2 regions of the Undibacterium sp. RuTC16W genome follow, and region 2 is predicted to be linked to the other one. Evidence: predicted binding sites of a transcription regulator. Region 2 holds the regulator's gene; the other holds the start of a gene.
What was found. The regulator LexA, encoded in region 2, represses DNA repair genes until DNA is damaged. The targets are predictions, from matches to a motif close to ACTGTATNNNNATACAGT.
Positions count from the first base shown of each region.

Region 1: the regulator LexA is predicted to act here: its motif matches at 1,874-1,891, upstream of dinB (DNA polymerase IV).

Region 1 covers NZ_JBMPPE010000001.1:924,905-929,781, reverse strand. Annotated here, with positions in the region: gene ACO0K4_RS04125 (substrate-binding periplasmic protein) at 1-577, shown strand, start outside; gene dinB (DNA polymerase IV) at 727-1,830, opposite strand; gene ACO0K4_RS04115 (hypothetical protein) at 1,969-2,289, opposite strand; gene ACO0K4_RS04110 (thioredoxin family protein) at 2,600-3,055, shown strand; gene ACO0K4_RS04105 (PAS domain-containing protein) at 3,068-4,877, shown strand, end outside.
Region 2 covers NZ_JBMPPE010000004.1:247,065-251,941, forward strand. Annotated here, with positions in the region: gene lon (endopeptidase La) at 1-1,512, shown strand, start outside; gene ACO0K4_RS10025 (NlpC/P60 family protein) at 1,638-2,291, shown strand; gene lexA (transcriptional repressor LexA) at 2,364-3,032, opposite strand; gene rpsF (30S ribosomal protein S6) at 3,312-3,680, shown strand; gene priB (primosomal replication protein N) at 3,710-4,009, shown strand; gene rpsR (30S ribosomal protein S18) at 4,019-4,303, shown strand; gene rplI (50S ribosomal protein L9) at 4,331-4,783, shown strand.

The sequences.
Region 1 (4,877 bases), on a different contig from region 2:
CAGCTATGCGCCATGGAGCCGCACCGTACAAGTTGGCGGCAACGACCCTGCCTATGCAGGATATTTTCCGGCTTTTTATACCAAAGAGCGAGAGAGTAGCTGTTATTTTTCAGGTCTGTTAGGTCGTAGCATTGTCGGCTTTGCCTACCTTAAAAAGCGACCGTTTGACTGGTTAAAATTGAGTGATTTACAAGCGTACAAAATCGGTATCGTGCAGGACTATGCGAATGGTGAAGAGTTTGATGCCATGATCAAAAAAGGGTTGCTGAGAACCGATGCCGCTCCGTCTGATGTCAGCAATCTGCGCAAGCTGCTGGTACAAAGAATCGATGTGATCGTGATTGATAAAAACGTCTTACGGCAGCTACTGATCACCGAACCGGGTTTGCAGGCCAATCGGGATCAGATTGAATTCCATACTCAGGAACTGACGAACTTCTCCATGCATATTTGCTTTCAGCATACCGAGCGTGGATTGGCGATGCGCAAAAGCTTTAATGCAGCGCTAGAAAAGGTCGATATCAAAAAATTAGAGAATGCCTATTTTAAGCAAACCGACGCTACGGGTAGCCGCTGATCGTCGCTCAAAAAACATATACTCCCCTATTTTTTTGAAAAAAAACCTGTAATCCGCATTAATTTATTAGTGCTTATAAATATACTAGGTAGCAGTATATATATTTACCGGCTTTACTAGCGCTACTGACTTTACTGACATATAGAGAATTACCAGCAATCATCTACGTTAAACAAGGGAATCTGCTCCGCTCTCATCGCCGCCTGCTGCGTACTCAGAACGGCTCCCAAACCAACACCCAGCCCCAACAAACGTACTGGCAAATTACGGCGCAAGAAGCCGGTTTCCATCAGTTGCCGGAACAGTTGATCGTTAAGTTCATGGCTGCGGCACTCGACGGTGGTTTGCCGGAAATCGCTGAAACGAATTTTGATGTTTAATTTTTGTATCGATTCTTCGGGCTGCACTCGCTGCACCCGGGCAACCAGTGACGCATAGAGCAAAGGCAGCTCTGCCAGACAAGCCGCCAGATCGGGCAAATCATTTGTATAGGTTTCCTCGACGCTGATGGATTTACGTTCTGAATGAGCGATCACCTCACGCCGGTCAATCCCGCGACATAGCATGTAGAGGCTATTGCCCAGCTTACCGAACTGTTGCACCAGATCCTGCACAGACCAGGCACGCAGATCACGGCATTCTTGTATGCCAAGCGCATGCAATTTTGCCGCGGTGACTTTGCCAACACCAAACAGGCGGGCGACCGGCAAGGCTGCGACAAAGTCATCAACCTGGTCCGGCAAAATCACGAACAAGCCATCTGGCTTATTCCAGTCACTGGCGATTTTGGCGAGGAACTTATTACTGGCGACACCCGCTGATGCCGTGATACCGACTGTCGCGGCAATGCGTGCGCGTATCTCTTGTGCAATCAGTGTGGCGCTGCCTTTGTGCTGGGTACAGTCGCTGACGTCGAGGTAGGCTTCATCAAGCGACAAAGGCTCAACCAGATCGGTGTAATCACGATAAATCGATAAGATGGCTTTGGAGGCGACGCGGTATTTTTCCATGGTCGGCGGCATGACCACCAGATCAGGACAGCGGCGCAGCGCCAATGATGTCGGCATGGCAGAACGCACACCATAGCGTCGCGCCTCGTAATTGCAGGTAGCAACGACACCACGCTGATCAGCACGACCACCGACTGCCAGGGGTTTATCACGCAAACGCGGATCATCCCGCATTTCGATAGCAGCGTAAAAGCAATCACAATCGCAGTGGATAATTTTTCGGGAAACAGGGGGCACGGTAATGACACGCTAGGCTGTGCGAGACAATCGGTATTTTACTCTATCAACTGTATATATGATCAGTAAATACATCCACTGTATTGCGTAGCAAGCTCGCTTAACATCGCACCTCCTGACTGACCTCCCCCACAAAAAAAACGGTCAGGTCTGAGAGACCGACGCGAGGTGGCTTTGCTTCGGTTTAAATTGTTGCGGACTGATACGGAACTTAGTGCGTCTGTCACCCATGAAGGCACGTAAGTCCTTGATGCTGTAATCCGAAATCTCATGCATGCGTATCAGCAAGGATGCACCAACGGACAAACGACGATGGCGGATTTTGCTGATTACAGGCGGAGCTACTTCTAGCGCACGCGACAAGGCGGCGTCATTTTTAAAATGTAATTGGTGGATCAGCGTATCCAATAAATTATCTGGATCGTAGTGAAAATCTCTGGTTTGAAGCTCTGATATATTGCTCATGATTTCCTCGGCTCTATTGAGCTTTAATGGGTTTGATTAGCTTGCGAATGCAAGTACGTCGTTAAACAACAGGGTCAAGACGGATTAATTTCTGATGCTTGAGAAATACTTGACCATAAGCCAGTTTATAAACTGCAATCCGGCATCGTTCTGTGCGGTTCACCACAGAGTGTGGCGGCTCATGACAAATGCAGATAATTGCGTCATCATGTAAAACCGGACAGGAGTATCACTCCGGTGTGTTTTTCCACTCGTCTATGCTGGCAGCCGGACAGAAACGCTGCGAGCGCATCGTGTAAAGAGAATTCCTATGAAACAATTAATTGCTATCTGCCTTAGCCTGTTTTTTACAGCAGCACTCGCCAATCCCGCCCAGCCTTATGATGAAGCCGCCGATGCTCAGGCAGAATTGACTAAAGCCTTGTCGGCAGCGCAGGCTGCGAATAAAAAGGTGCTGGTGATCTTTGGGGCTAACTGGTGTAAAGATTGTCTGGAACTCGACAAGTCCATCAAAGGACAAAGTGCTGCATTGATTGCGAGCAAATTTATTGTGGTCAAAGTGGACGTCGGTCAATTTGACCGCAATCTCGGCATCGCGACCCGCTACGAGAATCCCATCAAAAAAGGCATCCCTGCCGCCGTCGTATTAAAGCCGGATAACACTCTGCTGTATGCGACTAAAGCGGGTGAATTGTCGAACGCACGCAAGATGAGCGATCAGGGTATTTATGATTTCTTCAGCCAGGTTGCAAGTCAGCATCCATAAGTCTCTCTGATCATGCCATCCAGACCGCCAGATGCTGGCACCACCGGCTCCAGCGATGCTGCTAGTCCGCTGGTGCAGACTGGCGAGCGTGCTGCGGGCAGTAGTTTGCGCGCTTTGCTGGAGGCCATCGGAGATAGTTTATGGGACTGGAATCTGATCACCAACGAGACTTTTTTTTCTCGTAGTTATAAAAAAATTCTGGGATATGCCGAACATGAGCTGGGTCATCATATCGACGACTGGCTGTCTCATGTGCACCCGGATGATGTTGGTCATGCGATGGAGGCCACCAGACAACATCTGGAAGGTCAAACACCCGACTATGAGGACGAGCACCGTATGCGGTGCCGTGACGGTAGCTGGAAATGGGTACGCTCACGCGGTGCCGTTGTTGAACGTAATGCCAGTGGGCAGCCGGTCAGGATGATGGGTCTGATTACCGACATCACGCAAAACCGTCAACTGACGGATCAGCTCAAAGAGAGCCACACGCTGCTCTCGAATTTTTCCCGCTACCTGCCGGGCGTGTTTTATCAGTTTCAACGCTTCCCGGACGGACGCTTTTGCTTCCCTTATGCAAGTCAGGCCGTCGTCGATGTCTTCGGCATCCAGCCCGAACAATTACGTGAAGATGCGAGTGCGCTGTTCAGCAAAATTCATCCTGACGATTTACCGGCAATGGTGAACGGCGTCAGAGTATCGGCAATGGAACTATCGCAATGGCATCACGAATACCGGGTCTTGCAACATGACGCTACCGTGCGCTGGTATGTGGGTAATGCCATACCGGAACGCATGATTGACGGCAGCATTTTGTGGCATGGTTTTTTAAGCGACATCACTGAACGCAAACAGGCGGAAGAGCGCGCGTATAAAGCCGAACAGCAAATCCGCCTGATTTTAAAAGCCTCGAATCAGGGGCTGTATGACGTCAATATTCTGACTGGCGAAGGTCAATACAGTCCCGAGTACGCGAAGATGCTGGGCTACGATGCGGACGAGTTCGCCGGTCAGCCGGAGTTCTGGAATAATTTTTGGAAGTCAGGCATTCACCCGGATGACGTACCGCGCCTGAAGACCGCGTTACGCAACCACATCAAGGCCAAGGACGGTAGCGACTATCAGGCGGAATTCCGGCAAAAAACCAAATCCGGCGAATGGATCTGGATCATGTCACGCGGCCGGATTGTCGAACGTGATAGTCAGGGTAGAGCTGTGCGCATGCAAGGCACTCACATCGATATCACCGAGCGAAAAGTGAGTGAGGAGATGTTGCGCGTCAATCAGGAATTGCTGCAGGCAAGCAAAGACCGCTACAAACTCCTGGCACGGGAACTCGATATCCTGATTAATAATGCGCCGGTCGGGATTATGTTTGTCAGTGACGGCGTGATCATCCGCGCCAATAAAGTACTGGCTGATTTATGCAGATTCGACGACGCGCAGGCGATGATCGGCAAAAAAACGACGTTCCTGTATGCCGATGAAACTGACTATGAGGCTTTTGGGGCGCAAGTTATTCCGCAGCTGCAAAGGGATGAACCGGTTGAGATCGAATGGAGAGTGAAGCGGATTGACGGCGAACCGTTTTTGGCACGGATCGCCGGTCGTGCCCTGCCACCGGAAAACTACGTACGCGGTACCGTGTGGATGCTGGAGGATATTACCGACCAGAGACGCACCATGGATGCCTTGAAACAGAGCGAGCAGCGCTTGCAACGCCTGATCAATTCCAGTCTGATTGGCATAGCACAAGGTGGTGAGAACGGTCAGCTAAATGATGTCAACGATGTCTTTGCCCAACTCTGCGGCCACGCACGTG
Region 2 (4,877 bases):
AATTTACCTTGGAAGAAAAAATCCAAAGTTAATAATGATCTGACCAATGCAGAAAAAGTGTTGGAAGATGATCACTATGGCTTAGATAAGGTCAAAGAACGGATCTTGGAATATCTTGCCGTTCAGCAGCGCGTCGACAAGTTAAAAGCGCCGATCTTGTGCCTGGTCGGTCCCCCGGGTGTTGGTAAGACTTCACTAGGACAGTCGATTGCTCGTGCAACGAATCGCAAGTTTGTGCGTATGGCTTTGGGTGGAGTGCGCGATGAAGCTGAAATCCGTGGCCATCGTCGTACTTACATCGGTTCTATGCCAGGTAAAATTTTGCAGAGTTTGTCTAAGGTTGGCGTACGCAATCCCTTATTCTTGCTGGATGAGGTCGATAAAATGGGGGCTGATTTCCGCGGTGATCCGTCGTCTGCATTGCTGGAGGTTTTGGATCCTGAGCAAAATCATACTTTTTCAGACCATTACATCGAAGTTGACTTCGATTTATCCGATGTAATGTTTGTGGCGACTTCTAATTCGTACAATATTCCGCCCGCTTTGTTAGACCGGATGGAGGTAATACGTCTGTCAGGTTATACGGAAGATGAAAAAACCAGTATTGCTCAGCGTTATCTGTTGCCAAAACAGATTAAGAATAATGGCTTAAAAGACGGCGAGATCAATGTGTCCGAAAGCGCGATTCGCGACATTATTCGTTACTACACCAGAGAAGCTGGCGTGCGCTCCTTGGAACGTGAAGTTTCAAAGATTTGCCGTAAAGTAGTGAAGATGCTTTTATTGAAAAAGAGCGAGAAAAAAGCAACGATCACCTCTAAGAATCTTGATAAGTTCCTTGGTGTCCGTCGCTATGATTTTGGCGTTGCAGTGAAAGAAAATCAAGTGGGGCAGGTCGTTGGCCTGGCATGGACAGAGGTCGGCGGCGATTTGTTAACGATTGAGGCAGTTGCAATGCCCGGAAAAGGCGGCGTAATACGTACAGGCACTTTGGGTGATGTCATGAAGGAGTCAATTGAAGCCGCTCGTACAGTAGTTCGTAGTCGTGCTAAGCGCTTAGGTATCAAGAATGATGTTTTTGAAAAAAGTGACATTCACATTCATGTACCAGAGGGGGCAACTCCTAAGGATGGCCCTTCAGCCGGTATTGCGATGACGACGGCACTGGTTTCTGTTTTTACCGGTATCCCTGTTCGTGCTGATGTTGCGATGACTGGCGAAATTACTTTGCGCGGCGAAGTTTTACCTATCGGAGGATTGAAAGAGAAATTGTTGGCAGCTCACCGCGGTGGTATTAAGACGGTATTGATACCAGAGGAAAATGCCAAAGATTTAGCCGATATTCCTGATAATGTAAAAAATAAATTGGAAATTATTCCTGTGCGCTGGATTGACAAGGTTTTGGAAATTGCACTTGAACGCATGCCGGTTGCGTTAACTGATGAGGAAGTTTTGGTTGCTGCTGCAGCCAAAACAGAAACTGTCAGTGATACGGGCGTCGTAAAACATTGATTGTTTAATCTCCTAGGTTTTACCTCGAAAATAGCCGCTGTTTAAATCAGCGGCTATTTTATTTGCATCGTAATTTAAATCACGATGCTATGGATTTATTTTGGATTTAATCGAGAAATCAAATAATGATTCATATTAAAAAAGACCAATGGTTCAGTGATGTGTATGGAAGGGCTATATATTTAATGGATGTATTGAGACATCCTGAACCGGCTTACTTATCGATGAGCTCCGATGAAAAAGACCGGTTCCGTCAAACTCAGTGCGATGTCGGAGAAGTTATCCGGATACTTGGTGCTCACCTTGATTTTGCCTTAGTTATGAAGTGGGATGGAGTGATAGGCTGGGTTCCTGCTGCTGCAGTTAATATTGATGCAGATATTCATGCCTATATTCCTGTTGAATCTTTAGGCCAAAGTTCTGATGTATTTTTTCAATATTGGTATGCAACGCCTTATATATGGGGCGGTATAACTCGTGCAGGAATTGACTGCTCTGGTTTTACTCAGCGCTATTATTACGATGTTTTGGCTAAGAGCATTCCTAAAAATTCTTATGATCAACGTCGCCTTGGTCGTTCAAAAAAAATATTAGAAGTGGTTAATCATGACCTGATTTTTTGCACAAGAAAAGGTGGCAGAGGTATCCACCACGTTGGCATATATTTTGAGGGTGACGTCTGGCATGCTCATTCTGAGCGGGGTGTTACCTGTCAATCAATGGCTGAATTTCTTGCGAATTATGAAGTACTGCAGGTGGCGGATATAGTTGAAAAATAAAGTCACTATTTTTGATCAACATGCGCAAGCCAGTTGTTTGATTGCGCATGTTTAGAGTCTTGCTAAGTTTGCTTAAGTCCAGGCGCGGACTAAGCCAACGGCCAAACCCTCCAGAGAAAAATCTTCATCCTGTTCAGCAATTTTAATGTTGGGGTAGTCGGGATTCTCAGCGAGTAACTCAATAATGTTACCGTTTTTTTTGTATCGTTTGACAGTCACATCATCGCCCATACGAGCAATAACGATCTGTCCATTTTTTGCCTCACTCGATTTTTTTACAGCGAGTAAATCTCCATCAAAAATACCTGCGTCACGCATAGACATGCCGCGGACTTTGAGTAAATAGTCAGGTATTGCAGAAAATAATGCAGGGTCAACCTGGTAATTTGTGTCTACATGTTCTTGAGCCAGAATGGGTGAGCCAGCGGCTACTCTGCCAACTAAGGGCAGACTAAGTTGCATCAAAGCAGGGTGAGGTAGTGCCATTTGCGTTCCAGAGCTAAATTTTCCTTTGACATTACTCAAAGCAGAGTCAAGCAGACGGATGCCACGGGATGTTCCGGGAGCTATTTCAATAACTCCCTTGCGGGCTAGTGCTTGCAAGTGCTCTTCTGCTGCATTGGTTGAACGGAACCCTAGTTCGTTGGCAATCTCTGCTCTGGTCGGTGGAAAACCGGTATTTCGAATGGCATCTTTAATCAAATTCAGAATCTGTTCTTGGCGGGCAGTAAGTTTGAGCATGTCAGAATTCCAATTGGGTAAAGTTTGACTGGGTTTATAAGCAGCCTGTATTTTTGTACAGTATAAGCGTAAATTTCTGAATAGCCAAAATTTTTTCATTTAGAACCTTGGTCTGATACAGGGAAAGTGCATTGAAAATTAATAATTTTTCTGCGTACGCAATAAGTGCTTGAAACTATTGAGTAAATTCAAAAAGTGCAGTATAGTCATGGGCTTTTCCTCTTCCCGCACTCGTCTTGACGCCGAGGCGGGCTATTTTATTGTCCACAAGGAGAATATATGCGTCATTATGAAATCGTATTTATCGTACATCCTGATCAAAGCGAGCAAGTGCCTGCAATGATCGAGCGTTACAAAGCTTCTGTAGTAGCACGCAGTGGCCAAGTACATCGCGTCGAAGACTGGGGCCGTCGTCAATTGGCTTACATGATTCAAAAACTGGCTAAAGCACATTATGTTTGCATGAACATTGAGTGCGATGCTGAGACTCTGCTCGAGTTGGAAACCGCATTCAAATTCAATGATGCAGTTCTGCGCCACCTCACAGTCAAAATGAAAAAAGCTGAAACAGCACCATCTCCAATGATGAAAGCTGTACAGAAAGAAGATGCTGCTAAAACGCAACGCGTAGAAGCGCCAGCGGCATAGTTGACCTTTAGAGGACGCAACATAAATCAGTGAATCAGCTTAAAGTTGTTGCCAGTATTTTAGAAAAATCGGCGCTGCGCTATACGCCAGCAGGAATTCCGATAGCTTCCGCGGTACTGACGCATACTTCAAAGCAAGAGCAGGCAAATACTCAGCGTGTAGTCGAATTTGAAATTAATGCCATTGCAGCAGGCAATATTTCAAAACGATTTTTGGAGATAGAGCTGGGAGTGGTTATGCAATTCACGGGTTTTTTGTCGCGCAAGAACCGTAACAGCAAAAGTCTCGTATTTCACATCACTGATTTCGAGACGACTTTACTAGATTAGGAGCCAAAAATGGCATTCGGTAAAAAATTTGACAAAAGCAAACTGAAACAAAAGCGTCAGCAACAAAATCCTTTGTTCAAGCGCAAAAAATTCTGCCGCTTCACCGCAGCGCATGTAGCGCAAGTTGACTACAAAGACGTCGACACATTAAAAGATTTCGTGCAAGAAAACGGCAAAATTATGCCAGCACGTTTGACAGGTACTAAAGCACTGTACCAACGTCAAGTTGACACAGCGATCAAACGCGCACGTTATCTCGCGTTGCTGCCGTACACTGATCTGCACACAGCGTAATTGACGACAAGGTACTAGGAGAAAAATATGCAAGTTATTCTGATTGATAAAGTCGTTAATCTCGGCAATCTGGGCGATGTAGTTAAAGTTAAAGACGGTTACGCACGTAACTTCTTGATCCCGCAACGTATGGCTCGTCGTGCAACAGCTGCTGCAATCGCTGAATTCGAAGCGAAACGTGCAGACTTAGAAAAAGCTGCTGCTGAACGTTTGGCTGTAGCGCAAGCTGCTGGTGAAAAACTGTCAGGTTTGACAGTTCAGATCTCGCAAAAATCTGGTGTTGATGGCCGTTTGTTCGGTTCTGTGACTAACTTTGACATCGCTGAAGCTTTGGTAAAACAAGGTTTCGCGGTTGAGAAAGCGCAGATTCGCATGCCACAAGGCCCATTGAAAATTGTTGGCGATCATTCTGTTGCTGTTGCATTGCACACAGACGTCGTTGTTGACGTGACTGTTGCTGTATTGGGCGAACACGCTTAATACGCTTATTTCAGCAGCATAAAAAGCCGGGCTTGCCCGGCTTTTTTACGTTAATAACAGCTTGATGTATGTTCAGTGATTTTTTGATGATGTT